Regions from separate parts of the Clostridium sp. AWRP genome, predicted to be linked through region 3. Evidence: a T-box and tRNA genes for the amino acid it is inferred to sense, from the RefSeq annotation. Region 3 holds a T-box; the other regions hold tRNA genes.
What was found. A T-box is a leader RNA that pairs with one kind of tRNA and senses whether it is charged. The one in region 3 lies ahead of DMR38_RS17345 (valine--tRNA ligase), so its partner is inferred to be a tRNA-Val.
Positions count from the first base shown of each region.

Region 1 (10,543 bases), 760 kb from region 3:
GATAAGTTTATGCCTAAAGCCCGAGGGGAATTTGTTAAAGTATACCTGCTTGGGCTAAAATATTGCAAATCAGGTGAATTAGGAGTTAGCTCTCAAATTGTTGCAAGTGCTTTGCATCTTTTAGAAACAGATGTATTAAACGCTTGGAACTACTGGAATGACGAAAATGTTATTAAAATGGTACCCGTTGACAATATGGGAAACTATAATATAGAATTCTTAGATTTATCAGATAGAGACAATGAGAAAGAAGATGATATAAATTTACTTGAAGAATTAAATAAAACTTCTATTAAAGATATGCTTGAAGATATAGAAAAATCCTTAGGTAGGACCTTATCTTCAAAAGAAATGACTATGTACATAAGTTGGTTAAATGATTTTAATTTTTCTCCAGAGATTATACTTCTTTTAGTTCAATACTGTGCTTTAAAAGGAAAAACCAACAGCAGATATATAGAAAAAACTGCAATATCCTGGTTTGACGCTAAAATAAGAGATATAAATGATGCCCAGTCTTTTATAAAAAAACATGAAGATAAATGGATTAAAATAAGAAAAATTTTAGGCTATCTTGGTATAAAAGATGGAGAAATAATGAAACCCCAAGAGGATTTACTTTCTAAATGGATTCAGGTTTACAATTTCTCAGTTGAAATTATATATAAAGCTTGTGATATATGCTTTCAAAGAATAAATAAGGCTGACTTTAAATATATTGATGGAATATTAACAAGCTGGAATAAAGATAAAATTAAGACATTAGAAGATATAGAAAAAAAGGATTCAAAGAAAGTAAATAAAGGCAATTTTAAAAATGTAAATAGAATTACAGAAAATAAAAGTTCAAAAGGAACTTTCAACAATTTTAAACAAAGAAACTATGACTTTAAAGACTTAGAAAAAAAACTACTAGGATGGGATAAGAATGATTAAGAGCTATCACTCTAATATAATGAAAATATATGAAAAAATAAGAGACGATGATAGAAAAGCTTTAGGCTTTCGAAAGGAAGAAATTAAAAAAAAACTACCTGAAGTATTAAACATACAAAATCAAATAGGTAGACTTTCCTTAAAATTATCAATAAATATATTAAACAATGTCTCAAACAAGGATATTTACTTAAAGGAACTTCACCAAAAAATTTCATATTTAAGGATAAAAAAAGCTCATATTTTAACATCTAATAATTATCCTGTAAATTATTTAGATATGTCCTATAAATGTGATAAATGCAAAGATACTGGATTCATTGGAAACAAAAAATGCGACTGCTACAAACAAAAACTTATTAAACTTTACTACAGCAATTCTGACTTCAAAAATATGTTAGCTAAGAATAACTTCGATAACTTTAACTTTCAGCTATATTCCTCCACCAAAAGTGAAGGAAACCCTACAAGTCCTAGAAAAAATATAGAAACAATAGCATCCACATCGTGGAAATACATAGAAAACTTTTCTAACTACAGCGAAAATTTATTATTTTATGGATCTGCCGGAACGGGAAAGACCTTCTTGTCAAATTGTATATCAAAAGAATTGATAGACAGAGGTTTTTTAGTAATTTATAGAACTTCTGAATCCTTGATTAAAGACCTAAGAGATATAAGATTCAACAATAACATAGAATTAGAAGATATTTTAATGAATTGTGATTTACTCATAATAGATGATTTAGGCTCTGAGCAAATAACGGACTTTTCTAAAACTGAACTATTTAACCTTTTAAATAAAAAATTATTGAAACAAAGTAAAATGCTTGTATCTACAAACTATGACTTAGAAGAAATTTTAAAATGCTATTCAGAGAGAATTTCTTCTAGGTTGCTTGGAGAATTTACTTTGTATAAGTTTTTCGGAGAAGACATAAGAATAAAACAAAATATTCAAAATAAAAATTTCAAATAAAAAAATAAGAATGTATTAAAAATACATTCTTATTTTTGGTGCTGGCAGTAGGAATCGAACCCACGACCTACTGATTACAAGTCAGTTGCTCTACCTGCTGAGCCATGCCAGCACATATGGCGACTCAGGAGGGGATCGAACCCTTGACCTCCGGCGTGACAGGCCGGCACTCTAACCAGCTGAGCTACTGAGCCATATGTGGTGGGCACAACAGGGCTCGAACCTGTGACCCTCTGCTTGTAAGGCAGATGCTCTCCCAGCTGAGCTATGCGCCCACATATACTTATTCTTGGTGACCCCTAGCAGACTTGAACTGCTGTTACCACCGTGAAAGGGTGGTGTCTTAACCACTTGACCAAGGGGCCTTATTCAATTGTCAATGTAAATCTCTAACTATTACTACACAGCATAAGTTAAGAGCTTTAACTTAAACAAGTAAACCTCACCTTAAGTGTAGACTTCTCTTTAAGTTAAACTTAAAAATCAACTCTATGCATAACCATAGATAATGGCGACTCAGGAGGGGATCGAACCCTTGACCTCCGGCGTGACAGGCCGGCACTCTAACCAGCTGAGCTACTGAGCCATATGTGGTGGGCACAACAGGGCTCGAACCTGTGACCCTCTGCTTGTAAGGCAGATGCTCTCCCAGCTGAGCTATGCGCCCACATATACTTACTCTTGGTGACCCCTAGCAGACTTGAACTGCTGTTACCACCGTGAAAGGGTGGTGTCTTAACCACTTGACCAAGGGGCCTTATACTGTTTTATTAAGTCGTACCTAACGACCTGACATACACTATAATACAAAATTTTTTATAAAGTGTCAATACTTTTTTGTGATATTTTATTGGACATCTTTGAACTTTTCTTCACGATTCCTTATGTATCAACGCATGAGGTCAATTTTATAATTTGAAATTTCTTATATGATTTTGAATATAAAAGCAAAAAAACAGCTTTCTTATAATAAAATTTGTACTTTAATAACCTTTTGATTCTATGTATCCTATATACTCCATTATAATTAATGCTGTATCCTCTATTGCCCTTTTTGTCACATCTATTACCTTACACCTCAATCTTCTTATAACCTTATCTGAAAATTCCAGTTCCTGAAGAACCCTTTCTTCATTTGCATACTTAAATCTATTAGATATAGTATTGTATCTATCTATTCTATGTTTTCTTACTTCTATTAAGTGCACTGGATCTATAGTAAGGGCTACAATCTTTTTTCTATCAATGTCAAATAGCTCCTCTGGTACAGGTACCTCGGGCATAAGCGGTATGTTCAAAGCTTTTATTCCCTTATTTGCAAGATACATACAAAGTGGTGTTTTAGAAGTTCTAGAAAGGCCTAAAAGAACAACATCTGCATACTTTATTCCTGAATTATCCTTGCTATCATCATATTTTATGGCAAATTCTACTGCCTCTACCTTTTTATAATACTCAGAATCTATTTCCCATACAGCACCTGGCCTATATTCAGGTATTTTATTTAGTATCCTTGATACCATACTTATACAAGGTCCTAAAATATTATTTATAGGAATACCACATTCTACACACCTTTGAACTAGAAATTCTCTTACTTCTACAAGGACTATTGTAGATATAACCATGATATTTTCTTTGCTTTCTAACCCATTTATAAATTCATTTACATCCTCATAACTCTTTATATAAGGTACCCTGTGTACTTCTATCTCTGAATAAAATTGGCTAGCAGCACCTTTAGCAACAAGTTCTGCAGTCTCACCTATAGAGTCAGAAACTGCATATATTTTAAGCATAAAAAACCCCCTAAACTTTATCTGATGGCTACCTACTGTAAACACTCCCACTTTGATAAAAGTGGGAGCTAACAGTATCTACGCCCCTAGATAATTCATATAGACTTAGTGGGAGAAACCGAACTCCCACTAAGTAAGATTCATTGATGTTTTTTCGTAAGTTCTACAAGTGCACATCCTTTTACTGCATCAATTGCATTGTTACTGCAGAAATTTAATATTTCTTCACTTTCTGCACCTGGCTGTATTAATATTTTGTCTATGCCAATTTGAAAAGCTTCTTTAACTATATCAATACCAGTCTTAGGATTTATGCACAAATCAAGTACATCTACTTTAAAAGGTATTTCACTTAAAGATTTGTGTACCTTCCCACTATCATCTCTAGGATTCACTCCCTCTGCATTATACATTGCGCCCTTAAGAGAACTTAATATTTTAAAAGCATATTTTTCTTCATTAGACACATCGCCAACTACTACCCAGTTCTTATAGTATAGGAAATTAGCAGCTTCCATTTGGACAGCACTCCTTTTTACAAAATATATAAGATTATAGAAATAAAATTTTATCTCGTTCATGTTTATAATGTTGTTTTTATTATATTACAAACTGCAGTTAAATATATATTTTTTTGCAAATTGTATTAAAAAAAGTACAAGTAAGTTAAAATATAACTATCAAGTGATTCTTAGGTTCAGATGGAGCTTTCTTATAAGGATGGCTTTCTCCAGCTGAACCTTAGGAGAACTTATCCAGGCACGTAGCAGTGCTTATCCCCCACTTTGATAAAAGATGGGGGGTGTTAGCAATGGTAGTGATCGGATAAATGAATTTTGTTAAATAGGAGATGTATCTACATGTTTCATGAAATCATAGTAATTGGTGCAGGTGCTTCTGGTATCATGGCTGCAATTACGACAAAAGACAGAGGAAAAGACGTAGCAATTTTAGAATTCAAAAATAGGATAGGGAGTAAAATATTATCAACTGGAAATGGTAGATGTAATATAACTAATAAAAATATAGATTTTTGCAGATATCACAGTAATAATGCTAGTTTTTTTAAAAATGTCTTAAATAATTTTTCCCTTGACGACACAATAAACTTTTTTAATTCACTAGGTCTTCCAATTACAACTTTGGAAAACGGAAGGATGTATCCTCTTTCTCTTCAATCATCCTCCGTACTAGATATATTGAAAATGGCTATTGAAGATCGAAATATACCTGTTTATTTAAATTCAAAAGTCGGTAATATATCCTTTAATAAAAAATCCTTTAAAATATACTGTAATGATCAAATTTACGAATGTAATAAACTAATATTATGTACAGGTGGAAAATCTGCCCCTAATACAGGATCTGACGGTTCGGGATTTACCCTATGTAAAAGCCTTGGCCACAGTATAATACCGCCCCTTCCTGGCCTTGTACAGTTGAAATTAAGCTATAATCATTTAAAAGCCCTATCGGGAGTAAAATTCAATGGGTATGTATACATAGTTGTGGATAATATAATGCAAAAAAGAGAATATGGAGAAATATTATTTACAGATTACGGAATATCAGGGCCACCTATACTTGACATAAGTCGCATAGCCTCATGTAATTTATTTAATAAAAAGTCCGTTAAAATTAAAATTGACATGCTTCCAGATTTTGAAGAAAAGGATTTAGTAGAATTCTTAGAAAATCGTTGGGGAACTTTTGGTTACAGAAGTATATTCGACTCATTCATAGGAGTAATAAATAAAAAAATCATACCTATACTTTTAAGAGAATCGTCCATTGAAGATATTCACAAACCATGTAGTGAATTAAACTGGCAGGAAAAAAAGAATATATGTCACTTACTCAAATCCTGGGAATTTACAGTATATGACACTAATTCCTTTAAAAATTCTCAAGTTACCTGTGGCGGAGTAGACACCGCTCAAGTAAACAGCATTACTTTGGAATCAAAAAAAGTAAAAAATTTATATTTAGCAGGAGAAATTTTGGATGTGGATGGTGACTGTGGTGGTTTTAATTTACAATGGGCCTGGAGTTCGGGATTTACTGCAGGGAAAAGTGCTGCTGAAACATAATTCATCAGCCTTTTTCTCTGCTTTTTATTCTTCATTCTTCTCCCAAACCGCTTCTATCGCTGATAATTCTTTTTCCTCTTCATCCACTATCTTATGCAGAGATATATAACTATTTTCTTTCTTTTTCAGTTCAGTATATATTTTTATTTTTTCTCCATATAATGCCTCTTTTTCATAAGTTATATTTAGATTTTTTATATTAAAATTAAGTACTATATCAAGAGGTATAGTTTCCACAATCCAATCTACATACTTAACATTATTGACATGCCTGTTGGTATCTATGTCACTGTACCTTACATCAAAACTTTTTTCTATGTCAAACTGTTCTGGTAACTTTATCTTTTTAATAATCAACCGTTTTATATCATTTTCAGCTACACCATACATTTTATACATATCTTCAGTTATCCTGATTACTTTACGTTTTTCCTTATCTATAAGAAGCCATATTGAATTGGCTGATGCAATGACATTTCCCTTATCATCTAAAACCTTAAAGGTCCTATATCCATAGAACTTTCTAAAGGAATATGCTTTAGTTTGAACTGCTATTTTTTCACCATAATTAGGATGCCTATTAATATGTATATCCCATTTATATAGTACCCAGGCTACTCCAGTCTGTTTTAAGTAATCTAGTCCTCCTCCTATGTCTTCTGATTGTTTTGTAGATACATCTTCAAAATAATTCATAAGGCTTGTTACAAGCAATTTCTTTCTAAAATCTATTTCATAGTATTGGACTTCATATTCTTTTTCAGTAACTACATTTTCCAATTTTATTTACCCTCCTTATCTTAGAAATTTTTATCATATCTATATTATAATATAATTTCCATTTTTTCTGTAGAATAAAATTGCTAGAAATCAAAAATTCACCCTTAAATAAACTTAATTTAATAAATTTATTTAAGGGTGATAAGTTTAATTTATATTTCGCTTACATCTATTGTCTGATCTCTTCTTGGTCCAACAGATACTATAGATACCTTTGTTCCCGTAGATTCTTCTATTCTACTTAAATACTTTTTAGCATTCTCTGGTAGCTCGTCATAAGTTTTGGCATTTTCTATTTCCCTGCCCCAACCTTCAAATTCTTCATATACAGGTTCACATTTAGCTAAATCTTCTAAACTTGCAGGTATATAATCTATAACTTTTCCATTAAATTTATATCCTACACATGCTTTTACCTTTTCAAGCCCTGCTAAAGTATCTATCTTTGTAATAGCAAAGCTTGTAAGTCCAGAAACTCTACTGCTAGTCTTAAGTATTACTAGATCTAGCCATCCACATCTTCTAGCTCTTCCTGTAGTAACTCCATATTCATGACCATTTTCCCTAATCCATTCTCCTGTTTTGTCAAAAAGCTCTGTAGGGAAAGGTCCTTTTCCTACTCTTGTAGTATACGCCTTTGCAATACCTACTGCTCCTGTTATCATAGTAGGGCCTATTCCTGAACCAATACATACTCCGCCAGCAATAGTGCTTGAAGATGTAACATAAGGATAAGTTCCATAGTCTATATCAAGTAAACTACCCTGTGCCCCTTCAAATAATACTTTTTTTTCAGCTTTTATACTATTATATACTTCTACAGATATATCTTTAACATAAGGAGCTAATCTCTTTGCATAATCAATATATTCATTGTATATAGTATCAAAGTCAAGAGCCTTTTCTCCATAAACCTTAGTTATTATGTCATTCTTTATTTTTAAATTTTCTCTTAGATTTTCTTCAAATATATTCTGGTGCATAAGGTCACAAACTCTTATGCCGCTTCTTTCCATCTTATCCGTATAGCACGGTCCAATTCCTTTTCCTGTAGTTCCTATATCTTTTTTACCCCTTGCCCTCTCTTTTATACCGTCTAATACCTTATGGTAAGGCATAATAAGCTGGGCTCTATCACTTATTATTAAATTGTCAGGTGATATGTCTACTCCTAGGTCTTTTAAATAATCCATTTCTTCAAATAATGCTTTTGGATCAAGTACTACTCCATTTCCTATTACATTCACCTTATCTTTATACAATATTCCAGATGGTACAAGATGAAGTTTGTATTGCTTATCACCTACTTCAACTGTATGACCTGCATTATTTCCGCCTTGAAACCTAACAACAACATCTGCCCCTTTTGCAAGATAATCTGTCATCTTTCCTTTTCCTTCATCACCCCATTGGGATCCTAAAACAATAAATGCTGACATGAGAATTTCCTCCCCTTTTTTTGTATAACCCAAATCTTTCAAAATAATATATAATAATTTACAATTACTTGCTAACTATGTCTCTTCCAACTACTACACCTGTTACTGATGCCTGCATAAGTCCTCTTGTAATACCTGCACCGTCTCCTATGGCATATAGATTCTTTATAGAAGTTTCAAACTTATCATTTGTGTCACATTTACTAGAATAGAATTTTACCTCCACACCATATAAAAGTGTATTTTTACTATAAAGTCCTGGTGCTACATTGTTAAAAGCTTTTAGTGCCTCAACTATGGATGTAAGATATCTCTGAGGTAAAACATAACTTAAATCTCCAGGCACTGCTGATTTCAAAGTTGGAATAGTAGTAGATTTTTTAAGTCTTGAATAATCAGTTCTTCTTCCATTTAATAAATCACCCAGTCTTTGCACCATTATGCCATTTCCAGTAAGCATATTTCCAAGCTTTGCAATATACTTACCATAAGTTATAGGTTGATTGAAAGGTTCCGTAAAAGATGTAGAAACGAGCATTGCAAAGTTTGTATTTTCTGTTCTCAACTCTTTTTCTTCATAACTATGCCCATTTACAACTGCTATGGTACCATCATAGTGCTCTTCTGATACTACACCACCTGGGTTCATGCAAAAAGTTCTAACCTTATTATCAAAAGTATCAGAATAATATACAAGTTTCGCTTCATATAAGTCTTTAGTCAAGTGATCCATTATTGAATTTGGTACTTCAACTCGAACACCTATATCTACAGCATTATTTGTAGTTTTTAACTCTAACTTTTTAGATTGATTTGAAAACCATTCTGCACCGCCCCTGCCTGGAGCAACTACTACATGATCTGCTAAAACCTTTTTCCTACCATCCTTGTTTTCCACACAAACTCCAATCACACTATCATCTTCTACTAATATCTCATCTACTGTAGTAAGTTCACTAAATTCAGTGTTTGTGTTATCTAAAAGATGGTAATACATTTTTTTCAGTACTTCATAGGCTAACTCTGTTCCCAGGTGCCTAACAGGACACTGTATAAGACGAATATTATATTTGCTTGCTTCATACTTTATCTTATCTATATTTTCATTGTTTAATCCATATACAACCTTGTTAGCTCCAAAATTTAAATATATATCATCACAATATTTTATTAATTTTTTACATTCATCTTCTGAAAAATACTCTAAAATTCTACCCCCGACTTCTGGGCTTAAAGAAAGCTTTCCATCAGAAAAAGCTCCTGCACCTGACCAGCCAGAAGTAATACCACATGGATTGCAATTTACACACTTTCCATTTATCCTAGCCGGACACTTTCTATCTTCTATATTTCTGCCTTTATCAATTATAAGTACACTCAGATTTTTGTTAAGCTTTGTAATTTCTAAAGCAGTAAATATTCCCGCAGGACCAGCTCCAACTATTATTACATCATATTTTTCTTTCAAGTAGCATCCCTCCTACAATATGGTATCAAAATTGTATGTTACAGTCAACAGAAAAGCACGAATAATTTTTATTAATATAATAATAAAATTCGTAAAACTCCATAGTTAAATTTTTTGTAACAAGTTTTCCCTTTCATCATACTATGATAATATAGTAAATCTTATGGAGGCATTAAATGAATACCAGTCAAAATAACTCAAATGATAAAGAAGAAAACATCCAATATTATGATCATGCTGATAAAGATACTTATGCTTCTTCCCCTACTTATTACTGCCCTGTATATAACTGCCCCTACAATCCAGAAATGATTGATGAAGAGGACAATTTTGCTGAATCAGGAGATGATTTATACAGACAACGTGGAAGAAGGAGAAGAAGAAGACGCAGACGTAGACGCAGAATGCCATATTCTCCATTCATATTCCCAATTATATTCCCAATTGATTTTGACGACTGGGATTGGTAAATCTTAATACTTCTATACCTCTTAAAAATAAGTACTTAATTAAATTTAAGTGCTTATTTTTATATTTCTCTTCAAAACTGCATTCTATTTTATTTTTAGCTTTTTTGTTATAAAATATTAATAAGTTAAATTTTAGTTATTAACTTAAGGGGGATAAAATGTGAACTTTAGAATAGAAAAAGATTTACTTGGAGAAAAGGAAGTTGAAGCCTCTTCCTATTTCGGTATTAATACTGAAAGAGCTTTAGAAAATTTTAATTTACAGGGTAAAACCATTAATTTAAATTTAGTTAAAGAAATTGCGCTCATAAAAAAAGCAGCTGCTCTAGTCAATAAAGATTTAGGAGAACTTAAAATTGAAAAAGCTGATGCTATAATTAAAGCTAGTGAAGAAGTTATCGGTGGCAAATTTGACAATCAATTTAAGTTAAGTTCATTTCAAGGTGGAGCCGGCACATCCACAAATATGAATGTAAATGAAGTCATAGCAAATAGAGCTATAGAGTTACTAGGCGGTGAAAAGGGAGATTACTCATTAGTACATCCTTTAAATGACGTAAATATGTCTCAATCTACAAATGA
Region 1 covers NZ_CP029758.2:4,492,941-4,503,483, forward strand. Annotated here, with positions in the region: gene DMR38_RS21160 (DnaD domain protein) at 1-936, shown strand, start outside; gene DMR38_RS21165 (ATP-binding protein) at 929-1,915, shown strand; tRNA gene DMR38_RS21170 (tRNA-Thr) at 1,952-2,027, opposite strand; tRNA gene DMR38_RS21175 (tRNA-Asp) at 2,033-2,109, opposite strand; tRNA gene DMR38_RS21180 (tRNA-Val) at 2,115-2,190, opposite strand; tRNA gene DMR38_RS21185 (tRNA-Glu) at 2,206-2,280, opposite strand; tRNA gene DMR38_RS21190 (tRNA-Asp) at 2,425-2,501, opposite strand; tRNA gene DMR38_RS21195 (tRNA-Val) at 2,507-2,582, opposite strand; tRNA gene DMR38_RS21200 (tRNA-Glu) at 2,598-2,672, opposite strand; gene DMR38_RS21205 (pyruvate, water dikinase regulatory protein) at 2,899-3,714, opposite strand; gene DMR38_RS21210 (CoA-binding protein) at 3,855-4,232, opposite strand; gene DMR38_RS21215 (NAD(P)/FAD-dependent oxidoreductase) at 4,575-5,804, shown strand; gene DMR38_RS21220 (acyl-ACP thioesterase domain-containing protein) at 5,829-6,584, opposite strand; gene DMR38_RS21225 (adenylosuccinate synthase) at 6,737-8,023, opposite strand; gene DMR38_RS21230 (FAD-dependent protein) at 8,088-9,491, opposite strand; gene DMR38_RS21235 (hypothetical protein) at 9,668-9,961, shown strand; gene DMR38_RS21240 (aspartate ammonia-lyase) at 10,122-10,543, shown strand, end outside.
Region 1: it has a tRNA-Val gene. The T-box ahead of DMR38_RS17345 (valine--tRNA ligase) is inferred to sense a tRNA for this amino acid. The anticodon was not compared.

Region 2 (10,543 bases), 1.1 Mb from region 3:
AAAGTATACACTTTATAAATTATATCATCTAATTATTGGGTATTCAACTTATTAAATAATAGTTTACCTTAGTTTAATAATATACTGCCTATTTTTAAGCCATAAAAAGAGGAAGCTTTATGCTCCCCCTTTATTGCATCTAACTTTTAAAATTCAGGCTCTATTAATCCGTAATTTCCATCCCGTCTTTTATATACTACATTCACTTCTCCATTTTCAGCATCCTGATATACAAAGAAACTATGACCTAAAAGTTCCATTTGAAGGACTGCCTCTTCAGATGACATTGGTTTTATTGCAAATTTTTTGGTTCTAACTATTTTTTGTTCTTGTTTATCTTTTTCTGACTCATCTGGTATGAATTGGAATCTTAAAGATTCTGAATTATTTCTTCTTAGCAGTTTTGTCTTTTGCTTTCTTATCTGTCTCTCTAATTTATCCACAACTAAATCAATTGAAGCATACATATCTGAGTTTCCTTCTTCTCCTCTTAGTATAACTCCCCCAAAAGGAATAGTGACCTCAATTATTTGTCTAGTTTTTTGTACGCTTAATGTAGCATGTGCTACTACATCAGGGTTGAAATATTTTTCTAGCTTACATAGCTTCTTATCCACCGCATTTTTCAATGCATCAGTTACCACGATATTTTTCCCTTTTACAGTTATTTTCATATTTCCAGCCCCTTCCTATTGTAATCCTAAACATATGTAAAGGATTAATCTATGTTTTGTTAGTTATATTTTAATACTGTTTATCATAAATTACAATAGCTATTAACGACACATTCATACTACTTTCTTAATTAATAGCAAAAACTAATAATAAATAACCTTTTAAAATTAATACAGCAGCCTTAAAAAAGGCTACTATATTGCACTGTTAGTGCATTTGCAAGTTAGCTGACCTGGTCTTTGCCCCCACACTCGCCTGCTGGAACTTTCGCTACCGGGAATTAACCTCTCACTACTAATCCTCTCGTATTTTACGGCAGGACTTACTTCTAAGCCGCACCATGCTCATTAAATATTTTATCTAACTTACGTGGATCGTTTCGCCTGCGACTGGCATCGACTTTCAACCACAGACCTAACTTGACTAATAAAATTATACTCTACTTTTTGCTCCAGTCAATACGCTAATTTTTTTTGCTCCATTTTTCAAAAGTTCTGAACAGCACCCAAAAGCTGTAGCACCAGTAGTTAAAACATCATCTATTAACAAAATTTTTTTATTTTCTATAATTTTTTTATTGCGTACCTGAAAGCTTTCTGACATATTACTCCATCTCTCTGTTTTATCCAATCCTATTTGATCCTTTGTTTCCTTTATTTTGTCTAGACAGCATATAACAGGCTTATTAGCATACCTTGCCAAACTGTTCGCCAAATATTCAGCTTGATTATATCCTCTATTTTTCAATGCTTTCTTAGTCATAGGTACATATGTAAAAACATTAAAGTCAATGTGATTGCTAGTCATAATATCTCTCATACACTTTGCTATGACATCTCCAGCTTTAAAAGAACTCTTGTATTTTAATTTTATTATAAGTTCCATCATCGTTCCAGAATAATAAGCACTACTATAGCATTGAAATTTTTTATCATCATATCCAATTTCAAAACTGTCTTTACAAACTTTTATATTGCTTTCACAATCTTTACATATGGTTCTATCATCATATATATCCTTTTTACACAGTATACATCTTTCATCTCCACAATATATAAGCCCTAGTACACAATCCAATAAAAATTTTAAATTTTTAGTAATCCCATGTTCCATGCTTCCCTATTAAAATTACTAGTTATACTCTTTGCTTTCTCAATCTCTTCTGTCTCTACATTGGAAACCAGTATAACCTCCTCTTTTAAATTTTTTTCACCTCTTCCAACACTCCCACACAAGTAAACAAATTCTTTATAAGTAAAGTTAACATCATCTGCAAAATATACTATTAATTCTGAATTTTTTGCATTTAATACAGTTTGTTCAAAACAGTTAGTTATTAATACTGAGTTTTTTGTCTGTAAAAACTTATAGATTAATTTCTTATTCGTTTCCCCATTAGCAAAACATACTATATCCTGTGTTAAACTTTTACAATATTTATGCATATATGAAGCTACCATATCTATTTTATATTCGCTGGGTACATATATTATTATCTTCTTACCTATACTTATTGACCATTTTAAATAATCGTATACCAAAAAAGGCATTTCTTTATTCATATTCAGTCTAGTAAGTATACTCCTCGGTTCGATTATTAATCCTTCATTCTTAGCAGGCAAAAATACCTTTTTGCTATTTTCAACTATACTTTCTATAGAATATATTATAGCTTTACTATCCTCATGAGTTAATTTGCTAATTAATTTGCATATCTCGTACTTATTGTATAATGAAAAACTACTTATATCATCATATATGACTAATTCAAACTCCTTTTCCAATTTTGCCGCATTTTCAAAATTGCATATCTGCAATTTACAATTTAAATTACTTTTACCTCCTTTTACATAGTGATAGTCCATAAAATGTGTATACTTTTTTATATTTTTTATTATATCCACATTACCCATTTTTTCGTTAGTAATATAAATAATGTTTTTATTTTGTCTTATGTACTTTTCAATAACCCCCAGAAAGATTTCAGTAGAATTGTAAGGAACTGAAATGCAATTTAAAAAAGTATCTTTGGTACCACTCCATTTTACTATATTCTCACTTATTTTTTTTCTCTCATTAATAAGACATGTTTCATTCCACAGTAGCATTTGTTTCACTCTCCATTATATCCATTATTCTATATTTCAATAACGAATACCTTTCAAAACTTTTATTATTATTTATCATAAAATTTAAGGCTTTTAAACTTCCCACAAGTATTACCATCTGTTTTGCCCTAGTTATAGCCGTATACAATAAATTTCTATTCATAAGCAGCGGCGGTCCCATAAACATAGGTATAATAATTACCGGGAATTCACTACCTTGACTTTTATGTATGGTTATTGCATAAGATAAATCCAACTCATCTAAGTACATACTATCATATATGACTCTTTTTTCTTCGTCAAACACAACTACCACTCTATTTTTTTCTTCATCTATGTCTTCTATATATCCAAAATCACCATTAAAAACACCCATACCACTTTCCTTGTTTTCTTCTGAAATACCTTGCCATTTTAAAGTATAATTATTTTTAATCTGCATCACTTTATCTCCTACCCTAAAAGTAATGTCTCTAAACTTTTTTTCTCTCTTATTAGAGCTTTTAGGATTTAGAACTTGCTGAAGTTTTTTATTTAAATTTGATACTCCTAAAATTCCCTTTCTCATAGGAGATAGTATTTGAATATCCTCTATTTTATTCCAATTACTATTAAAATTTGGCAGCCTTTTATCTATTAATCCTACCAATGTATCTAATATATCCGAAGGATCCTGACATTTTATAAAATAGAAATCCTTATTCTTTTTATTTAAAATGGGCATTTCTCCAGAATTTATCTTATGGGCATTAACTATAATCATGCTTTCTTTTGATTGCCTAAATATCTCTTTTAATCTAACTACTTTAATACATTTACTGTCTATGAAGTCTCTGAGCACATTTCCAGGTCCTACAGATGGAAGCTGCTCTGCATCACCTACTATTATTAACCTAGTTCCCATAGAGACAGCCTTCAATAAGTTATTCATGAGCACTATATCTATCATAGAAGCCTCATCTATAATAACTACATCGCATTTCAGTGGTGATTGCTCTCCTCTTGAAAAAAATAAAGCTTCTTCATCACTTCCCACCCCCATTTCAAGAAGCCTATGTATTGTCTTTGATTCTCGTTTTGTAGATTCTGACATTCTCTTTGCTGCCCTTCCCGTGGGAGCACCCATTAAAACTTTAAGCTTTGCTTTTTCAAATAATCTAATTATGCAATTAATTATTGTAGTTTTACCTGTTCCAGGACCTCCTGTTATTATCTCCACTCCATTTTCAACTGCCCCTCTAATAGCCTCTTTTTGAGAAACAGCAAAGTTCATATTATTTTCCTGCTCAAAATCTTCTATCTCTTTGTCTATATTAAAATCCACGTCCTTATATTTAGTAAAAGCCAGCATCAATATTTTTCTAGTTACACTCAATTCACAATAATAGTAAGTCATAGAAAATACACATACTTTATCTTCCCACTTCTCCAATTTTATTTTTCCATTTACAGAACTTTCATATATGTTTTCTTCCAGTTCTTTTTGAGTTATATGGAGTATGTCAACACCTTCCTTTATAAGGTTATCTATAGGCATATACGTATTTCCCAAGCTGCAAAACTTGTTCACCAAATACCTTATTCCACTTTGTATTCTAAATGGAGAATTATTTTCTATTCCAAGGCTTCTTGCTATCTTATCTGCCGTTTTAAAACCTATACCACTTATTTCTTCTGTAAGAGTATATGGATTTTCTTTCACAATACTTATAGAATCTGCCCCAAATTTTTTATGTATCTTAACACACTGGCTGGGAGTTATTCCATAAGTTTGCAAAAATATCATTATATTTCTCACTTCATTTTGTTTAGAATAGGATTCCTCTATTAAAGCTATTTTTTTTGTTCCTATACCTTCTATTTCTTTTAGCCTTCCTATGTTATTGTCCAATATTTGAAGAGTATTTTCACCAAACTTCTCTACTATTTTCTTTGCTGTTACAGGGCCTATTCCTGCTATTATCCCAGATGCCAAATATCTCTCTATGCCAATAGTAGTACTAGGTATTATTTCTTCAAAAGCCTGCACCTTAAATTGATTTCCAAACTGAGGATGAAGAACCCATTCCCCTACAGCCTTCAAATTTTGTCCTTCAATTATATTAGGTATACATCCTACTATAGTTACTACGTCTTTATTTTCTCTTATTTTAGCAACTACATACCCATTATCTTTATTTTGAAATATTATACTCTCTACAATTCCCTGTAATTCTTGCATAGAATCTCTCCTACTCCTATTTACAAACAAAATCATATGTTTATAAATAATTATACCACATTAAACTTTGTCTTAATCTAACATATTAAAAAAGCTCTATATCATACTACAATATAGAGCTTTTCATTATTTACATATATTTTTTTATTTCTTCAACTTTATCTAATCTTTCCCAAGGTACATCAATATCAGTTCTTCCAAAATGTCCATAAGCCGCAACTTGCCTATATATAGGTCTTCTAAGATTTAAATCTTTTATTATAGCAGCTGGTCTCAAATCAAATACCTTATTTACTATATCTACTATTTTTTCTTCCGGTATATTTCCTGTACCAAAAGTATCTACAGTTATAGATACAGGCTTTGCTACACCAATAGCATAAGCAAGTTGTATTTCCAACTTATCTGCAATACCTGCAGCCACTAAATTTTTTGCTACCCACCTTGCAGCATAAGCAGCAGATCTATCAACCTTGGTTGGATCTTTACCAGAAAAAGCACCGCCGCCATGTCTTCCATAACCACCGTAGGTATCTACTATTATCTTTCTTCCTGTAAGTCCAGAATCTCCCTGAGGACCTCCAACAACAAATCTTCCTGTTGGATTTATAAAATACTTAGTTTTATAATCTAAAAACTCTCGTGGTACAACAGGTCTTATTACATTGTTTATTATGTCTGTTTCAATTTGTTTTCTAGTTACCATTTCGTCATGCTGAGTAGATACTACTATGGTATCAACTCTAACTGGTTTATTGTCCTCATATTCTATAGTAACTTGAGTTTTTCCATCTGGCCTTAAATAATCTAAAATTTTATCTTTTCTAACCTGTGCTAATCTTTTTGCAAGTTTGTGAGCAAGGCTTATTGGCATAGGCATGTATTCTTGAGTTTCATTTGTAGCAAATCCGAACATCATGCCCTGATCTCCAGCGCCTATAGCTTCTATGGCTTCCATTGAACCTTCCTTGGCTTCTAAGGCTTTATCAACTCCCATAGCTATATCCGATGATTGTTCATCAATCGAACTTATTACCGAACAAGTATCGCAGTCAAATCCATATTTAGCTCTAGTATATCCTATTTCTCTTACAGTATTTCTAACTATTTTTGAAATATCGATATAACAATTGGTTGATATCTCACCCATAACCAAAACCATACCTGTAGTAGTTGCAGTTTCACATGCTACTCTTCCATAAGGATCTTGTTCCAGTATGGCATCTAAGATAGCATCTGAAATCTGATCACACATTTTATCTGGATGGCCTTCTGTAACTGATTCAGATGTAAATAGTTTTCTCATTTTCTATACCTCCCATGTAAAAACATATTTTTTCTTACATTAAATGAATTACTCTTACATTAAATGAATTACTCTTACATTAAATGCAAATTCAAATCCTATATTCACAATATAAAACTGAAATGTCAAAAGTGACATTTCAATTAAAAAAACCTCTTCGATAAGAAGAGGTTAAATAACTTAACTACTCTCTTATCTTGCAGAATCCTGCAGGAATTGGCACCTTGGTGACTTTCACTGGTTGCCGGGTTTCATAGGGCCTTGTTCCCTCCGCCTCTCTTGATAAGAGCTATAACATAATTTTTCATTTGTTAAGATTATACAATTTTTATAAAACAAAAAACACCTAAAAGTGTCTTTATATTTATGGTGGAGGAAGATGGATTCGAACCATCGAAGTCACTGACAACAGATTTACAGTCTGCCCCCTTTGGCCACTCGGGAATTCCTCCGCATTTGGTGCTGGCAGTAGGAATCGAACCCACGACCTACTGATTACAAGTCAGTTGCTCTACCTGCTGAGCCATGCCAGCTTATTCTATTATTATTGTAAATGGTGGGCACAATAGGGCTCGAACCTATGACCCTCTGCTTGTAAGGCAGATGCTCTCCCAGCTGAGCTATGCGCCCTTACATTTATGGTGGAGGAAGATGGATTCGAACCATCGAAGTCACTGACAACAGATTTACAGTCTGCCCCCTTTGGCCACTCGGGAATTCCTCCATATTTGGTGCTGGCAGTAGGAATCGAACCCACGACCTACTGATTACAAGTCAGTTGCTCTACCTGCTGAGCCATGCCAGCTTATCTTATTATCATACGTTCCTTAAAACAAGAACGTACTCAACGTAAATTAGTATACAGTTTTATTTACTTATTATCAAATTTAATATATGATTAAATTTCAATATTACATATACCTTTCTCCATATTTCTCTATATTTCTTTCAAAATCATATTCACTTAATTTAGCCTTAATAATTTATATAAAGTCATCATATAAATTATATATAGTGTTCTTCGCAAGTACATACATAAAAGAAGGTGAATATATTGAATAAAGCAAAAAGTAATTATAAAGATCCCTTAGCATATTACAAACTTGCCTATTTTTTAAAAAATTACATTAATAACGATACCATAATTGTATGTATTGGTACCGATAGATATATAGGAGACTGCCTGGGTCCCCTAGTAGGTACACTTTTAAAATGTAAGCATTTTCCTCTACCTGTCTACGGTACAATTTCAGATCCTATACATGCTTTAAACATTGAAAGCAAACTGAATAAAATAAATTTACTTCACCCGCATAAAAACATTATAGGAATAGATGCTTGTTTAGGTGATCTAGAAACTATAGGCGATATCCAAGTAAGAGACTTCCCCGTTCATCCTGGCAAAGGTGTAGGAAAATCTCTCCCGGATGTAGGAAATTCCTCAATAATAGGTATAGTTGACTCAAATAACAATGAAGACTTATTTAATAATACCAGCAATAATATACGTCTTAATTTAGTTTTAAGTATGGCTGAAGTAATACTTTATTCATTAATTCATTCATATTATCTATATTACAACAACATCTTTACTGATATTTAACTATATCTAACATTTTAGTGTATTTAAGAAAATTAAAATCTAACTTATTAAAAGATACATAATACTAAATAAGTTAGATTTTGTTCTTTGTTTTAATCTATTAACGTTATATCATCGCCACTAAAAACTACTTCCATTTTATCTAAATATTCAAGTACTTTGCCTGTACCTAGCGCTACACATGACACTGGTTCTTCTGCAACATAAACGGGTACATTAGTTACTTTTTGTATTAAATTACTCAATCCATTTAAAAGTGCACCTCCACCAGTCATAAAAATACCTTTATCAGCTATATCGGCTGATAATTCTGGCGGCGTTTTTTCCAGTACTGCACGAGTTGTATCTGCTATAGAATTTACAGTTTCTTTTAACGCTATTCTCATTTCTGCAGAAGATACAGTTATATTTTTAGGAAGCCCTGTAATTAAATCACGGCCTCTTATTTCCATACTTACTTCTTCATCTCTATCAAAAGCAGATCCTATTTTTATTTTTAAATCTTCGGAAGTTCTTTCGCCAATCATCAGTTTATGTTCTTTTCTTACATATTTCATTATAGCTTCATCGAACTTATCACCTGCAACTTTGATGGAAGATCTTACAACTATTCCTCCAAGTGAAATTACTGCTACATCAGTTGTTCCTCCACCTATATCTATTACCATATTTCCACTTGCCTTAGTTATGTCAATGCCAGCTCCTATAGCTGCTGCTAGTGGTTCTTCAATTAAAAACACCTTTTTTGCACCTGCATTTTTAGCCGCATCAATTACAGCTCTTTTTTCAACTTCAGTAGCTTCACATGGAACGCAAACAACTATTCTCGGTGAAGATATCCTATTTTTACCACAAGCCTTGCTTATAAAATACTTCAGCATTTTTTCCGTTACATCATAATCAGATATAACTCCATCTTTTAATGGACGAATAGCAACAATATTACCAGGTGTTCTACCTATCATCTGCCATGCTTCTTCTCCTACAGCTAGTACTCTATTTTTTATCTTATCTATGGCAACAACTGAAGGTTCCTTTAAAATTACCCCCCTGCCTTTAATATAAACAAGTACGGTTGCTGTACCTAGATCTATTCCCATATCAGTTCCTATACTAAAAAACATTCCCTTTTCACTCCTAATCTCCTTTGCTTTTCAAACTAAAAGGTAAATTTATTTACCTTTATTATCATATCATATTCTAATTATAATAGGAATGTTTTTAGCCTTCAATAGCTTTATATTTCATTTTGGTAGCCTTACCACCTCTTATATGCCGCTCTGCCTTATTATAATCCAATATACTCTTGGCTTCCTGAGCAATTTGAGGATTTATTTTAGGCAGCCTTTCTGTCATATCCTTGTGTATAGTACTTTTACTTACTCCAAAAACCTTAGCCGTTTTCCTTATTGTGGCCTTAGATCCTATTATATATTTGGCAACTTCCAAAACCCTTTCCTCAATATAATCTTTCAATTTTATTCAACTCCTTTTTACAGTTACCGTTTTACAATCAACAATTAATGATGAGACTTTACATTATATATCCATAAACGTATTTACTCGTATTTATCATTAAACTAAATAATCTCTGCTAATTACTTGTTCCTATATATTTATAAATATGCTGGTTAATATTTTAAAATTCATTGTGTATGGGCCATTTCTCCATAAAATTCTAAGAAATGGCCAAATATTAGTATTTTATATACTTACCTGGGTCAACAAATTCTTTTCCCTTCAAAACAGCAAAGTGTAAGTGATCTCCGTATTTTTCATAAGCTGATCTCAATGTACTTTTCCCAACTACTCCAATAACCGTTCCTTTTTTTATGGTTTGACCTGCACTAACTTTCACACTTGGATCTAGGTTAGAATAAACTGTTTTTAATCCATTTTGATGATCTATAATGACTTCTACTCCATCCTGTGTTGCTGTATTTACTGATTCTACCTTTCCATCCATAGCTGCAAACACGGGTTTGCCAAGTGGAGTTTGTATATCATATCCTAAGTTTGGTCTATACGTTGCTGTAGAATCCCAATATACTGGATTCTCTGAATAACCTCTTGCAATATTACCCTCTACTGGCTTTTGAAAGGAAGTGCTTACTGAGTTAGATACTCCCTTCGATGCTTCATTATTAGATACATTGGATTTTACCTTATTATCCTTTTTTACTTGAAGAGCATTGTTATAATTGGAAGAAGGCTTTTCATTTGCCTTTGCTGTTTCCTTAATTTTTTTCTGCTCTACAGCCTGACTTTTTTGAAGCTGTGCACTTTGATTTTTATTATTTCTTGCTGTTATTACTGCCGCTGTTACTGCAATACATAAACATATAAACAGTATTACATAAAAGCTCTCCTTTTTTAAAAAGTTGAATGCTTTGTTAAAAGATTTTTTGTTCATAATAACACCTCCTTTTTGTAGTTTGTCCAGAGAATAGAAAAAAATACATATTTTATGAAATTATTTTACAAAAAAAAGAGGAAATTTTCCTCTTTTTTACTTAATATTTATTTAATGTATTCCAGTAACATACAATTAGCTGATATAATTATTATTTTTTAAATAAGTTTACATTTTTTAGACTAGTTCCTTCGTAATAATGAGATAATATATTTTT
Region 2 covers NZ_CP029758.2:234,401-244,943, reverse strand. Annotated here, with positions in the region: gene raiA (ribosome-associated translation inhibitor RaiA) at 147-674, opposite strand; gene DMR38_RS01195 (ComF family protein) at 1,108-1,788, opposite strand; gene DMR38_RS01190 (hypothetical protein) at 1,761-2,783, opposite strand; gene DMR38_RS01185 (ATP-dependent RecD-like DNA helicase) at 2,767-5,004, opposite strand; gene metK (methionine adenosyltransferase) at 5,135-6,310, opposite strand; SAM riboswitch class I at 6,500-6,599, opposite strand; tRNA gene DMR38_RS01175 (tRNA-Tyr) at 6,678-6,762, opposite strand; tRNA gene DMR38_RS01170 (tRNA-Thr) at 6,768-6,843, opposite strand; tRNA gene DMR38_RS01165 (tRNA-Val) at 6,865-6,940, opposite strand; tRNA gene DMR38_RS01160 (tRNA-Tyr) at 6,950-7,034, opposite strand; tRNA gene DMR38_RS01155 (tRNA-Thr) at 7,040-7,115, opposite strand; gene yyaC (spore protease YyaC) at 7,365-7,913, shown strand; gene DMR38_RS01145 (rod shape-determining protein) at 8,006-9,037, opposite strand; gene spoIIID (sporulation transcriptional regulator SpoIIID) at 9,135-9,389, opposite strand; gene DMR38_RS01135 (M23 family metallopeptidase) at 9,610-10,326, opposite strand; gene spoIID (stage II sporulation protein D) at 10,478-10,543, opposite strand, start outside.
Region 2: it has a tRNA-Val gene. The T-box ahead of DMR38_RS17345 (valine--tRNA ligase) is inferred to sense a tRNA for this amino acid. The anticodon was not compared.

Region 3 (10,543 bases):
ATTGTCATAATTATCACCCACATATAAACTTCCCCTTCGCTTTAATACACTTGCAGGCATACCCCCTACAATCAACCTCTTTTTCTCCTTATAGTTATTTATATCCAAAACACTTATTGTACCATCTCCAAAATTGGATACAAAACAGTATCTACTGCTGCAGTATATGTCTACTGGCGAATTTCCCACAATAATTCTATTTATAATTTTATAGTTTTTAAGTGATAATATGGCTATACTTCCCCTGAACTCCGAGCCTATATTACTTTCACAGATAAGTATATGCTGTCCATCCACTGCAAACACAGCCTTAGTAGGATAGCATCCTACTCTTATGTTAGCTATACGTTCGTTTTTTTTACAGTCTATTAAGGTTATGCTATCATCTTCCATATTAGATATTACTAGCAGTTTCCTTTCCTTATTCAAACATATACTATAAGGAAGATTTCCGCAGGGAACTTCTTCAACCACTCTTCTCATATTAAGATCAAAAACAAGCAGACTGTTTAAATCACTGCATATTATATATGCATTATTTTTATAGGTAATAATATCATTGCAGCATGCCCCAACATAATAAGTTTCTTCCTGAATTTCATTTTTTATATCTATTACAGATATACTGTTATTATATTTGTTTGCCGTTATAAGTTTAGAATCATTTAAACATACACCATGAGGTCCAACTCTATAGGTCATGTCCTCAGATTTTAAATGTATTCTAGTTTCTTCATGAAAATCATCCAAATTCACCTTTGATACCGTATCAGAAGAAGTGCTACATATATAAAGATACTCCAACACACCATCGCCCCCTTACAACTATAATATGAATGTTAGCTAAAATAGGTAATACTAATTAATTAATTTATTTTGTTGTATATTAACTTTATATTCTATATAATTATTTTATTAATACATTATTTTATATGAAACAAGGTGATGAAATGTACAGTTATATAACAAATGGAGTTTGTTCAAGTCAGATAAATTTTGATGTTGTAGAAAACAAACTTAGAAATGTAAATTTTGTAGGAGGATGTGATGGAAACTTACAAGGTATATCAAAATTAGTAGAAGGAATGGATGTAGCTGAAGCTGTTGAAAAATTAGAGGGAATTTCCTGCAGTGGAAAAGGAACTTCCTGTCCTGATCAATTTGCAACTGCCCTTAAAAAATTAGTTTTAAGCCGTAAGTAAAAAATTTATTTAACATATAGATCTTCTAAACAAAAAATCAACTTATTCTACGGATATTTTTTGCAACCTTCAGTTCATTATTGTAAAAATATGCCTACGTATAAGTTGATTTTTAAGTTAGAATGCCCATATAAATCTAAATCTATATAAGATTTCTAATTGAAATTTAATCTTATACGTAAAAGTAATGACAAAATTGAAAGCACCTTTAAAAACTTTTCCATAAGTCTTAGCGAGGCATTTTAGAAAATCTTAGGAGCTTAGATATGTTTGAGGTACGAGTTTATCTGAGGTTCTTAGATTTTCAAAATGCCAAGCTTTAGACTTGTCAAAAGTTTTTATGGTGCTAAAATTTGTCATTACATGCTTTGTATAAGTTAACTTTCAATCTAGAAACTCTATAGTGATTATTTGCTTTTATTGTGCTTTCTTATAATTTTTCTCATGTCGCCTATCATATAAAGAGAACCAGATATTAATAAGATATCATCTTCGCTGCAGTAGGAAAGTGCCTTTTCGTAAGCCTCTTCATAACTATCCAAGGCTTCACATTTGGAGTTATATTTTTCTATGACACTTTTTAACTCTTTTGAATTTTCAGCTCTTGTATTGTTTGGGGTAACGGCTATTACCCTCTCCGCTAAAGGAACAATAGTTTTTACCATTACTTCAACTTCTTTATCCGCTAGTATACCCAGTATAAGTATCATCTTATTGTAGTTAAAATAGGTGCACAAGTTTTTCCTCAGCATGGAAATTCCTTCTCTATTGTGTGCCCCATCTATTACAACTAGTGGCTTACGATGCATTACTTCAAGTCTTCCAATCCACTTCACATTAGAAAGTGCTTTTAATATAGTCTGCTTATCTATATGAAATCCATATCTAGACAATTCCTCTATAGCAAATAGGGCACAAGCACAATTTGTAAGCTGATGTCTACCTAAAAGAGATAACTCAATATGGTAATCTTCTTTTTTTGTATGTACCTTTATCTTTTGCACATATTCTTTACTGTTATTGTTGATTTTTTCCTGATCTTCAGACTCTACACAATCACAAGGAACCTTTATAAGTGTGCTTCCCCTTTCACTGCATACCTTTTCTATAGCTTCTTCTGCCTCTTTTTCTTCAGGATAAAGTATTACGGGTATACCCGGCTTAACTATTCCTGCCTTTTCATGAGCTATCTTAGCCAAAGTATCACCTAGTATCTGCATATGATCATAGCTTATAGAGGCAATTATGCTAAGTAATACTCCTCCATCTTCTTCTTTTGAAAATGGTTCCATAACATTTGTAGCATCAAGTCTCCCTCCAAGACCCACTTCAATTATGGCTATATCAACTTTCTTTTCATAAAAATAATAGAACATTGCACAGGTAATTATTTCAAATTCAGTAGGATTTTCATATCCAAGCTTGATAACCTTTTTAACAGTTTCTGATACCTTGGTTACTACCCTGCTCAAATCATCTCTAGGTATGTTAGTACCATTTATCTGGATTCTCTCTTCAAATACCTCTAAATAAGGTGAAGTGTACATACCTACCTCAAATCCAGCTTGCATTAGTATTCTGTTTATCATTGCAGTAATAGAGCCCTTACCATTGGTACCTGCCACATGTATTGTCTTTATTTTCTTCTGTGGGTTACCTAAAAGCTCCAGCATTTTTTGTGTTCTATCAAGTCCGTAGTTACTCCCGAACTTAGCAGTAGTTTCTATGTACTCGATTGCTTCATCATAATTCATAGTAACACACCCCCATACTTTATTTTATCCCATGACTGCGTCTCTGGATAAGTTAAATTTAATTTAGATGGAGTTTAAACCCCATCTAAATTAAATTCTATTTTATATTTTCCAATCTTTCAACTACAGTATTCAGCATTTCTCTGTATTTGTCACCTTTTTCTCTTTCTGCATTTACTACAGTTTCTGGTGCCTTGGAAACAAACTTTTCATTTGAAAGTTTGTTTTCTACTCTCTTTATTTCTCCTTCTAATTTTTTCTTTTCCTTATTAAGTCTCTCAATTTCCTTATCCATATCTACCAGATCAAAAAGTGGAATGAATAATTCTGCTCCCCTAGTTACTGCAGATACTATATTCTTTGGTGCATCATTTTTATCTTTTAAAAATTCAACTTCACTAGCAGAAGCTAATTTTTTGAAATAATCTTCTCCATTTTGAAAAGCTTCATATGCATCTTTTTCAGCTACATGAACCATGATTTTTGCTTTTCTGGAAAATGGTACATTCATTTCTGTTCTAATATTTCTTATTTCTCTAATAGCCTCTATAATATATTCCATATCTTTTTCTGCCTTTAAATCCTTCAGGCTTTCATCATATTCTGGCCATTTCGATATAGTTATAGATTCATACTCTGTATAAAGGTGAGTATATATTTCCTCAGTTATGAAAGGCATTACAGGATGTAATAGCTGCAAACTTGTAGATAATACATTGTTTAACACGTTGTATGCCACACCCTTGGCTTTTTCATCCTCACCATACATAACAGGTTTAACAAGTTCTATATACCAATCACATAATTCTCCCCATATAAAATCATATAATTTCTGAGAAGCTATTCCAAGTTCAAATTTTTCTATGTTGTCTGTAACTTCTTTTACAAGAGTATTTAATTTAGACATTATCCATCTATCTGCACCACTGTAATCTTTGCAGTCTTTATACTTATTCATCAAATCTTCATCTATGTTCATAAGTACAAATCTTGAAGCATTCCATATTTTATTTGCAAAATTTCTAGATGCTTCAACTCTTTCTGAATAATACCTTATGTCATTTCCTGGTGCATTTCCTGTAATAAGCGTAAATCTAAGAGCATCTGCTCCATATTGTTCTATTACCTCTATTGGATCTACACCATTTCCAAGTGATTTTGACATTTTTCTTCCTTGAGAATCCCTTACGATACCGTGTATAAGTACATTTTCAAAAGGAATATCGTCCATACAGTAAAGACCTGAGAATATCATCCTTGCAACCCAGAAGAATATTATGTCGTATCCTGTAACAAGAGTATTGTTAGGGTAGAAGCATTTCAAATCCTCTGTCTTATCTGGCCATCCAAGTGTTGAGAAAGGCCATAGTGCAGAACTAAACCAGGTATCCAGTACATCTTTATCCTGCTCTAAGTTAGTTGAACCACACTTTGGACATTTCGTAGCTTCTCCATCTGTTACTATAACTTCACCGCAGTCTTTACAGTACCAAACAGGAATTCTATGTCCCCACCAGAGCTGTCTTGAAATACACCAATCCTGAATATTTTCCATCCAGTTGAAATAAGTCTTTTCAAATCTTTCAGGTATAAATTTAACTTTTTTATCTTTTACAACTTTAACAGCAGGTTCTGCCAGTGATTTCATTTTCACAAACCACTGCTTTGAAAGCATAGGTTCGATAGTAGTACCACATCTGTCATGACATCCTACATTATGTGCATGTTCTTTGATTTTAACCAAATATCCCTGCTTATCCAAATCTTCTACTACTAACTTTCTAGCTTCATATCTATCGAGTCCATCATATTTTGTCCCAGGTAATTTTATAGTTCCATCTTCATTCATTACTATTATTTCAGGAAGGTTATGTCTCTTTCCTACATGATAGTCATTAGGATCATGGGCTGGTGTTATCTTAACCGCTCCAGTACCAAACTCCATGTCTACATAGTCATCCTCAACTATAGGTATTTCCCTATTTATAATTGGAAGTATAGCTTTCTTTCCTACTAAATGCTTATATCTTTCATCCTTAGGATTAACTGCAATGGCTGTATCTCCAAACATTGTTTCAGGTCTTGTAGTTGCAATTTCAAGATATTCGTCACTGCCTACAATCTTATATTTTATGTGCCAAAAATGTCCCTGCTGCTCTTCATACTCGATTTCCGCATCGGATATAGCTGTCTGACACTTAGGACACCAGTTTATTATCCTGTTTCCCTGATATATAAGGCCATCATTATATAGTTTTACAAAGAACTTTTTTACTGCCTTATTGAGGCCTTCATCCATAGTAAATCGCTCTCTTGTAAAATCTGCAGAGCAACCAAGCTTCTTTACCTGGTTTCTTATTCTGCCCCTGTATTCATTACTCCAATCCCAGGTTTCTTCAAGGAACTTTTCTCTTCCTATTTTCTTTTTTTCTATTCCCTTCTTCAAGAGTTCTTTTTCAACTTTTACCTCAGTTGCAATACTTGCATGATCTTCACCCGGAAGCCATAGTGTACTGTAGCCCTGCATTCTCTTTGTTCTTATTATTATGTCCTGTATAGTATCATCCAGCGCGTGTCCAAGGTGCAATTTTCCTGTGATATTTGGAGGTGGTATTACTATTGTATACGATTTTTTATTTTTATCTGCTTTGGGTGTAAAATATCCTTTTTCTTGCCAAAGATCATAAAGTCTGTCTTCAAATTCTTTTGGGTTATAAGTAGTTGCCATTTCTTTCTTTTGTGCCATCAAATCTCCTCCTAATTATTAGATATTCTAATATTAATACCAATTCAAGTATTTACATTCTTAAATCAAAAAAGCCTTCATCCATAAAGGACGAAGACCCGCGTTACCACCTTTTTTCCTGTAAATACAGGCTCTTAAAAAATAACGATTAAGAAAACCGTCTTTACCTACTGTTATTTCAGCAAAGAAACTCCAAAGCTACCTTCAAGATAATCCATATAGAAAACCTCTCAACTAACAGATTTTCCTCTCTTTATACTCCATTATCTCTAATCCTCTTTTTCACAGTTAACAAATTCAAATTTATATAGTTCTATTATAACGTTATTTTTTAACCTGTCAAGAAATTTTATTTTCATTTCGAAATGCTTATGATTGAATTGTGATAATGTCTTAGTATACCGCATTTGATTATGTCCCAAATAAATAAGTTTATAGTATAATAAAACCTCATGACTAAGAAGTGAGGTGGACAAAATCAGAAAGGTAGTTTTAACAATGAATGAGAATGCAAAATATAACATAATCAAGAAATTAGTAGAGAGCAATGGTAACAAGCAAAGAGCTGCTGTACAGATTAACTGTACTGTTAGGCACATTAACAGAATGATTAAAGGGTATAAAGAGCAGGGAAAAGCCTTTTTTATACATGGAAATCGTGGTAAAAAACCTGTCCATGCTTTAGATAATTCTACAAAACAGACTATTGTTGACTTATATCGAACAAAATATGAAGGCACCAATTTAACTCATTTTTCAGAACTCTTAAAAGAATTTGAAGGAATCAAAGTTTCATCAAACACTATACGTTCCATCCTTTTGCAGGAATTCATCCTGTCTCCTAAGGCAAAACGTTCTTCTAAGAAGGCTCTATACACTAAACTTAAAGATATGCAAAAATCTACAAAGTCAAAAAAGCAGGCTAGTGTTATTCAAAGTTCTATTCTTGCTATCGAAGATGCTCATCCTAGGCGTCCGAGATGTGCCTACTTTGGAGAAATGCTTCAGATGGATGCTTCTCTTCATCCTTGGTTTGGTGGAGAAAAAAGTCAGCTTCATATAGCTGTAGATGATGCCACAGGTGCTATTGTAGGTGCTTATTTCGATGTTCAAGAAACGCTAAATGGATATTACCATGTACTTGAGCAAATATTGAAAACCTATGGTATTCCTTATATGTTTTACACCGATAGGCGTACAGTTTTTGAGTATAAACAAAAGAAATCCCCTTCTATCGAAGAGGACACTTTTACCCAATTCGGTTATGCCTGCAAGCAGTTAGGAATTGAGATTAAAACCAGCAGCATTCCACAAGCCAAGGGGCGTGTGGAACGAATGTTTCAAACACTGCAATCACGACTTCCTATCGAATTGCGTTTAGCTGGTATAAGCACGATTGAGCAGGCAAATGAATTTTTAAACTCCTACATAAAAAAATTCAATGCTCGATTTGCTTTACCTGTTGATAATATCAAATCTGTATTCGAAACGCAACCTGATATTGAGAAAATCAATTTAATTCTTGGTGTACTTGCTAGTAGGAAAGTAGACAATGGGAGTTGTGTAAAATACAATAAAGGATATTATCTTCCAGTAGATGCTAATGGTCACCCAGTATATTACCATAAAGGTACCTGCGGTATAGTAATAAAGGCATTTAACAATGATCTATATTTTTGTGCAAACGAAAAAGTTTATGCACTTGAATTGCTTCCAGATCATGTTCCTTCATCAAAAAATTTTGATCTTGCGAAGACCTCAAAAACTCCAAAGAAACACTATATACCGCCGATGAGTCACCCATGGAAGCAGGCTTCATTTGAACATTATTGCAATAAGCAGGCTCATAGACAAAAAGAAAACATAGCTTAAAGAACTAAAAAGCCCTTTTACTTAAAAAACTTTAAGTTGATGGATGTGTTTGCTATACCTAAAAATAATGTTATAAGCGTAACAAAGCACCAGCTATTGCTGGTGCTAATAATTAAAACTTTTTGGGACATTTTCAAAATTAGTTGACAGAAATTTTATTTTCATTTCGAAATGCTATGATTGAATTGTGATAATGTCTTAGTATACCGCATTTGATTATGTCCCAAATAAATAAGTTTATAGTATAATAAAACCTCATGACTAAGAAGTGAGGTGGACAAAATCAGAAAGGTAGTTTTAACAATGAATGAGAATGCAAAATATAACATAATCAAGAAATTAGTAGAAAGCAATGGTAACAAGCAAAGAGCTGCTGTACAGATTAACTGTACTGTTAGGCACATTAACAGAATGATTAAAGGGTATAAAGAGCAGGGAAAAGCCTTTTTTATACATGGAAATCGTGGTAAAAAACCTGTCCATGCTTTAGATAATTCTACAAAACAGACTATTGTTGACTTATATCGAACAAAATATGAAGGCACCAATTTAACTCATTTTTCAGAACTCTTAAAAGAATTTGAAGGAATCAAAGTTTCATCAAACACTATACGTTCCATCCTTTTGCAGGAATTCATCCTGTCTCCTAAGGCAAACCGTTCTTCTAAGAAGGCTCTATACACTAAACTTAAAGATATGCAAAAATCTACAAAGTCAAAAAAGCAGGCTAGTGTTATTCAAAGTTCTATTCTTGCTATCGAAGATGCTCATCCTAGGCGTCCGAGATGTGCCTACTTTGGAGAAATGCTTCAGATGGATGCTTCTCTTCATCCTTGGTTTGGTGGAGAAAAAAGTCAGCTTCATATAGCTGTAGATGATGCCACAGGTGCTATTGTAGGTGCTTATTTCGATGTTCAAGAAACGCTAAATGGATATTACCATGTACTTGAGCAAATATTGAAAACCTATGGTATTCCTTATATGTTTTACACCGATAGGCGTACAGTTTTTGAGTATAAACAAAAGAAATCCCCTTCTATCGAAGAGGACACTTTTACCCAATTCGGTTATGCCTGCAAGCAGTTAGGAATTGAGATTAAAACCAGCAGCATTCCACAAGCCAAGGGGCGTGTGGAACGAATGTTTCAAACACTGCAATCACGACTTCCTATCGAATTGCGTTTAGCTGGTATAAGCACGATTGAGCAGGCAAATGAATTTTTAAATTCCTACATAAAAAAATTCAATGCTCGATTTGCTTTACCTGTTGATAATATCAAATCTGTATTCGAAACGCAACCTGATATTGAGAAAATCAATTTAATTCTTGGTGTACTTGCTAGTAGGAAAGTAGACAATGGGAGTTGTGTAAAATACAATAAAGGATATTATCTTCCAGTAGATGCTAATGGTCACCCAGTATATTACCATAAAGGTACCTGCGGTATAGTAATAAAGGCATTTAACAATGATCTATATTTTTGTGCAAACGAAAAAGTTTATGCACTTGAATTGCTTCCGGATCATGTTCCTTCATCAAAAAATTTTGATCTTGCGAAGACCTCAAAAACTCCAAAGAAACACTATATACCGCCAATGAGTCACCCATGGAAGCAGGCTTCATTTGAACATTATTGCAATAAGCAGGCTCATAGACAAAAAGAAAACATAGCTTAAAGAACTAAAAAGCCCTTTTACTTAAAAAACTTTAAGTTGATGGATGTGTTTGCTATACCTAAAAATAATGTTATAAGCGTAACAAAGCACCAGCTATTGCTGGTGCTAATAATTAAAACTTTTTGGGACATTTTCAAAATTAGTTGACAGAAATTTTGTTTTCATTTTGAAATGCTATAAGTTATTTAATAGCTTTTTCTGCAAAAGAGTTATTAACTATCTTGTTAAAGTCTGGTCTTGAAGGTATTAAACTAGGTTTATAGTTTTGTATTATATCCACAAGTCTGTTTAAATCCTGCTGCTTTATAACTGGAGTAGTCGCATAAGCATTTATAGCCCTATAATTTTTCACTACAGAAATCAAGATATCTTCATCTGTTCCAGGGAAAAATGATTTTATAGCTTCAGCCACTTCTTTATCACTATGTTTTTGAACCCATATTTGTCCTTGATGAATTGCACTTGTAAATTTCTGAATAGTCTGTGGATTCTTTTCCATATATGATTTAGTTGAAAAATAACAGGTATATGGAAGTACACCAGCAGATTTACCTACTGAAGCAACTACGTATCCAGTTTTATCTTTTTCAAGCATACTAGCTGTTGGTTCAAAAAGTGCAACATAATCTCCTGTTTTCGCTTTAAAAGCTCCTCCTGTTGCAGTATAAGCAATATTAGTTATCAAGTTAACGTCTTTTCCAGGTTGAATTCCATTTTTCTGCAATACGTACTCCAGAGCCATTTCGGGAACTCCGCCAGGTCTTCCCCCAATTATACTTTTACCTTTTACAGATTTCCAATCAAAGTTTTTTTCGGCTTTTCTACCAACTAAAAAAGAACCATCTGTAGTTGTAAGTTGTGCAAACAGTACGGGGTAATCCTTTCTTTTCTGGTTATATATATATATTGTCTGCTCCGGCCCACAAAATCCAATATCACAACTTTTACTAAGTACCTGCTGCATAGTTTTATCTGCTACCATTACAAAAACACAAGTTTTTATCTATTTTTTATTAATTAAAAACTTTATCAACCTGTTTAAGCAGTTTAAAATTAGTAAGATCATAGTGAAGTGGTGTTAAAGTAACATAACCTTGTTTTATAAAATATCCATCTGTGTCAATAACAAGAGAATCACTCATCTTACCTTTTAATTGAAAAGTCCTTCCCTCATCTTTGGAATCCACCTCTATAAAATAACCAGTATATCCTCTTTCACCAATTTTGCATACTTTAATTCCTTTTTTTATATTCATAGGCATATTTAAATTAAATACAACATCATCTTTCAT
Region 3 covers NZ_CP029758.2:3,731,085-3,741,627, forward strand. Annotated here, with positions in the region: gene DMR38_RS17330 (YncE family protein) at 1-804, opposite strand, end outside; gene DMR38_RS17335 (TIGR03905 family TSCPD domain-containing protein) at 951-1,202, shown strand; gene DMR38_RS17340 (folylpolyglutamate synthase/dihydrofolate synthase family protein) at 1,610-2,956, opposite strand; gene DMR38_RS17345 (valine--tRNA ligase) at 3,054-5,702, opposite strand; T-box leader at 5,786-5,997, opposite strand; gene DMR38_RS17350 (ISNCY family transposase) at 6,201-7,574, shown strand; gene DMR38_RS17355 (ISNCY family transposase) at 7,878-9,251, shown strand; gene DMR38_RS17360 (ABC transporter substrate-binding protein) at 9,433-10,233, opposite strand; gene surE (5'/3'-nucleotidase SurE) at 10,265-10,543, opposite strand, start outside.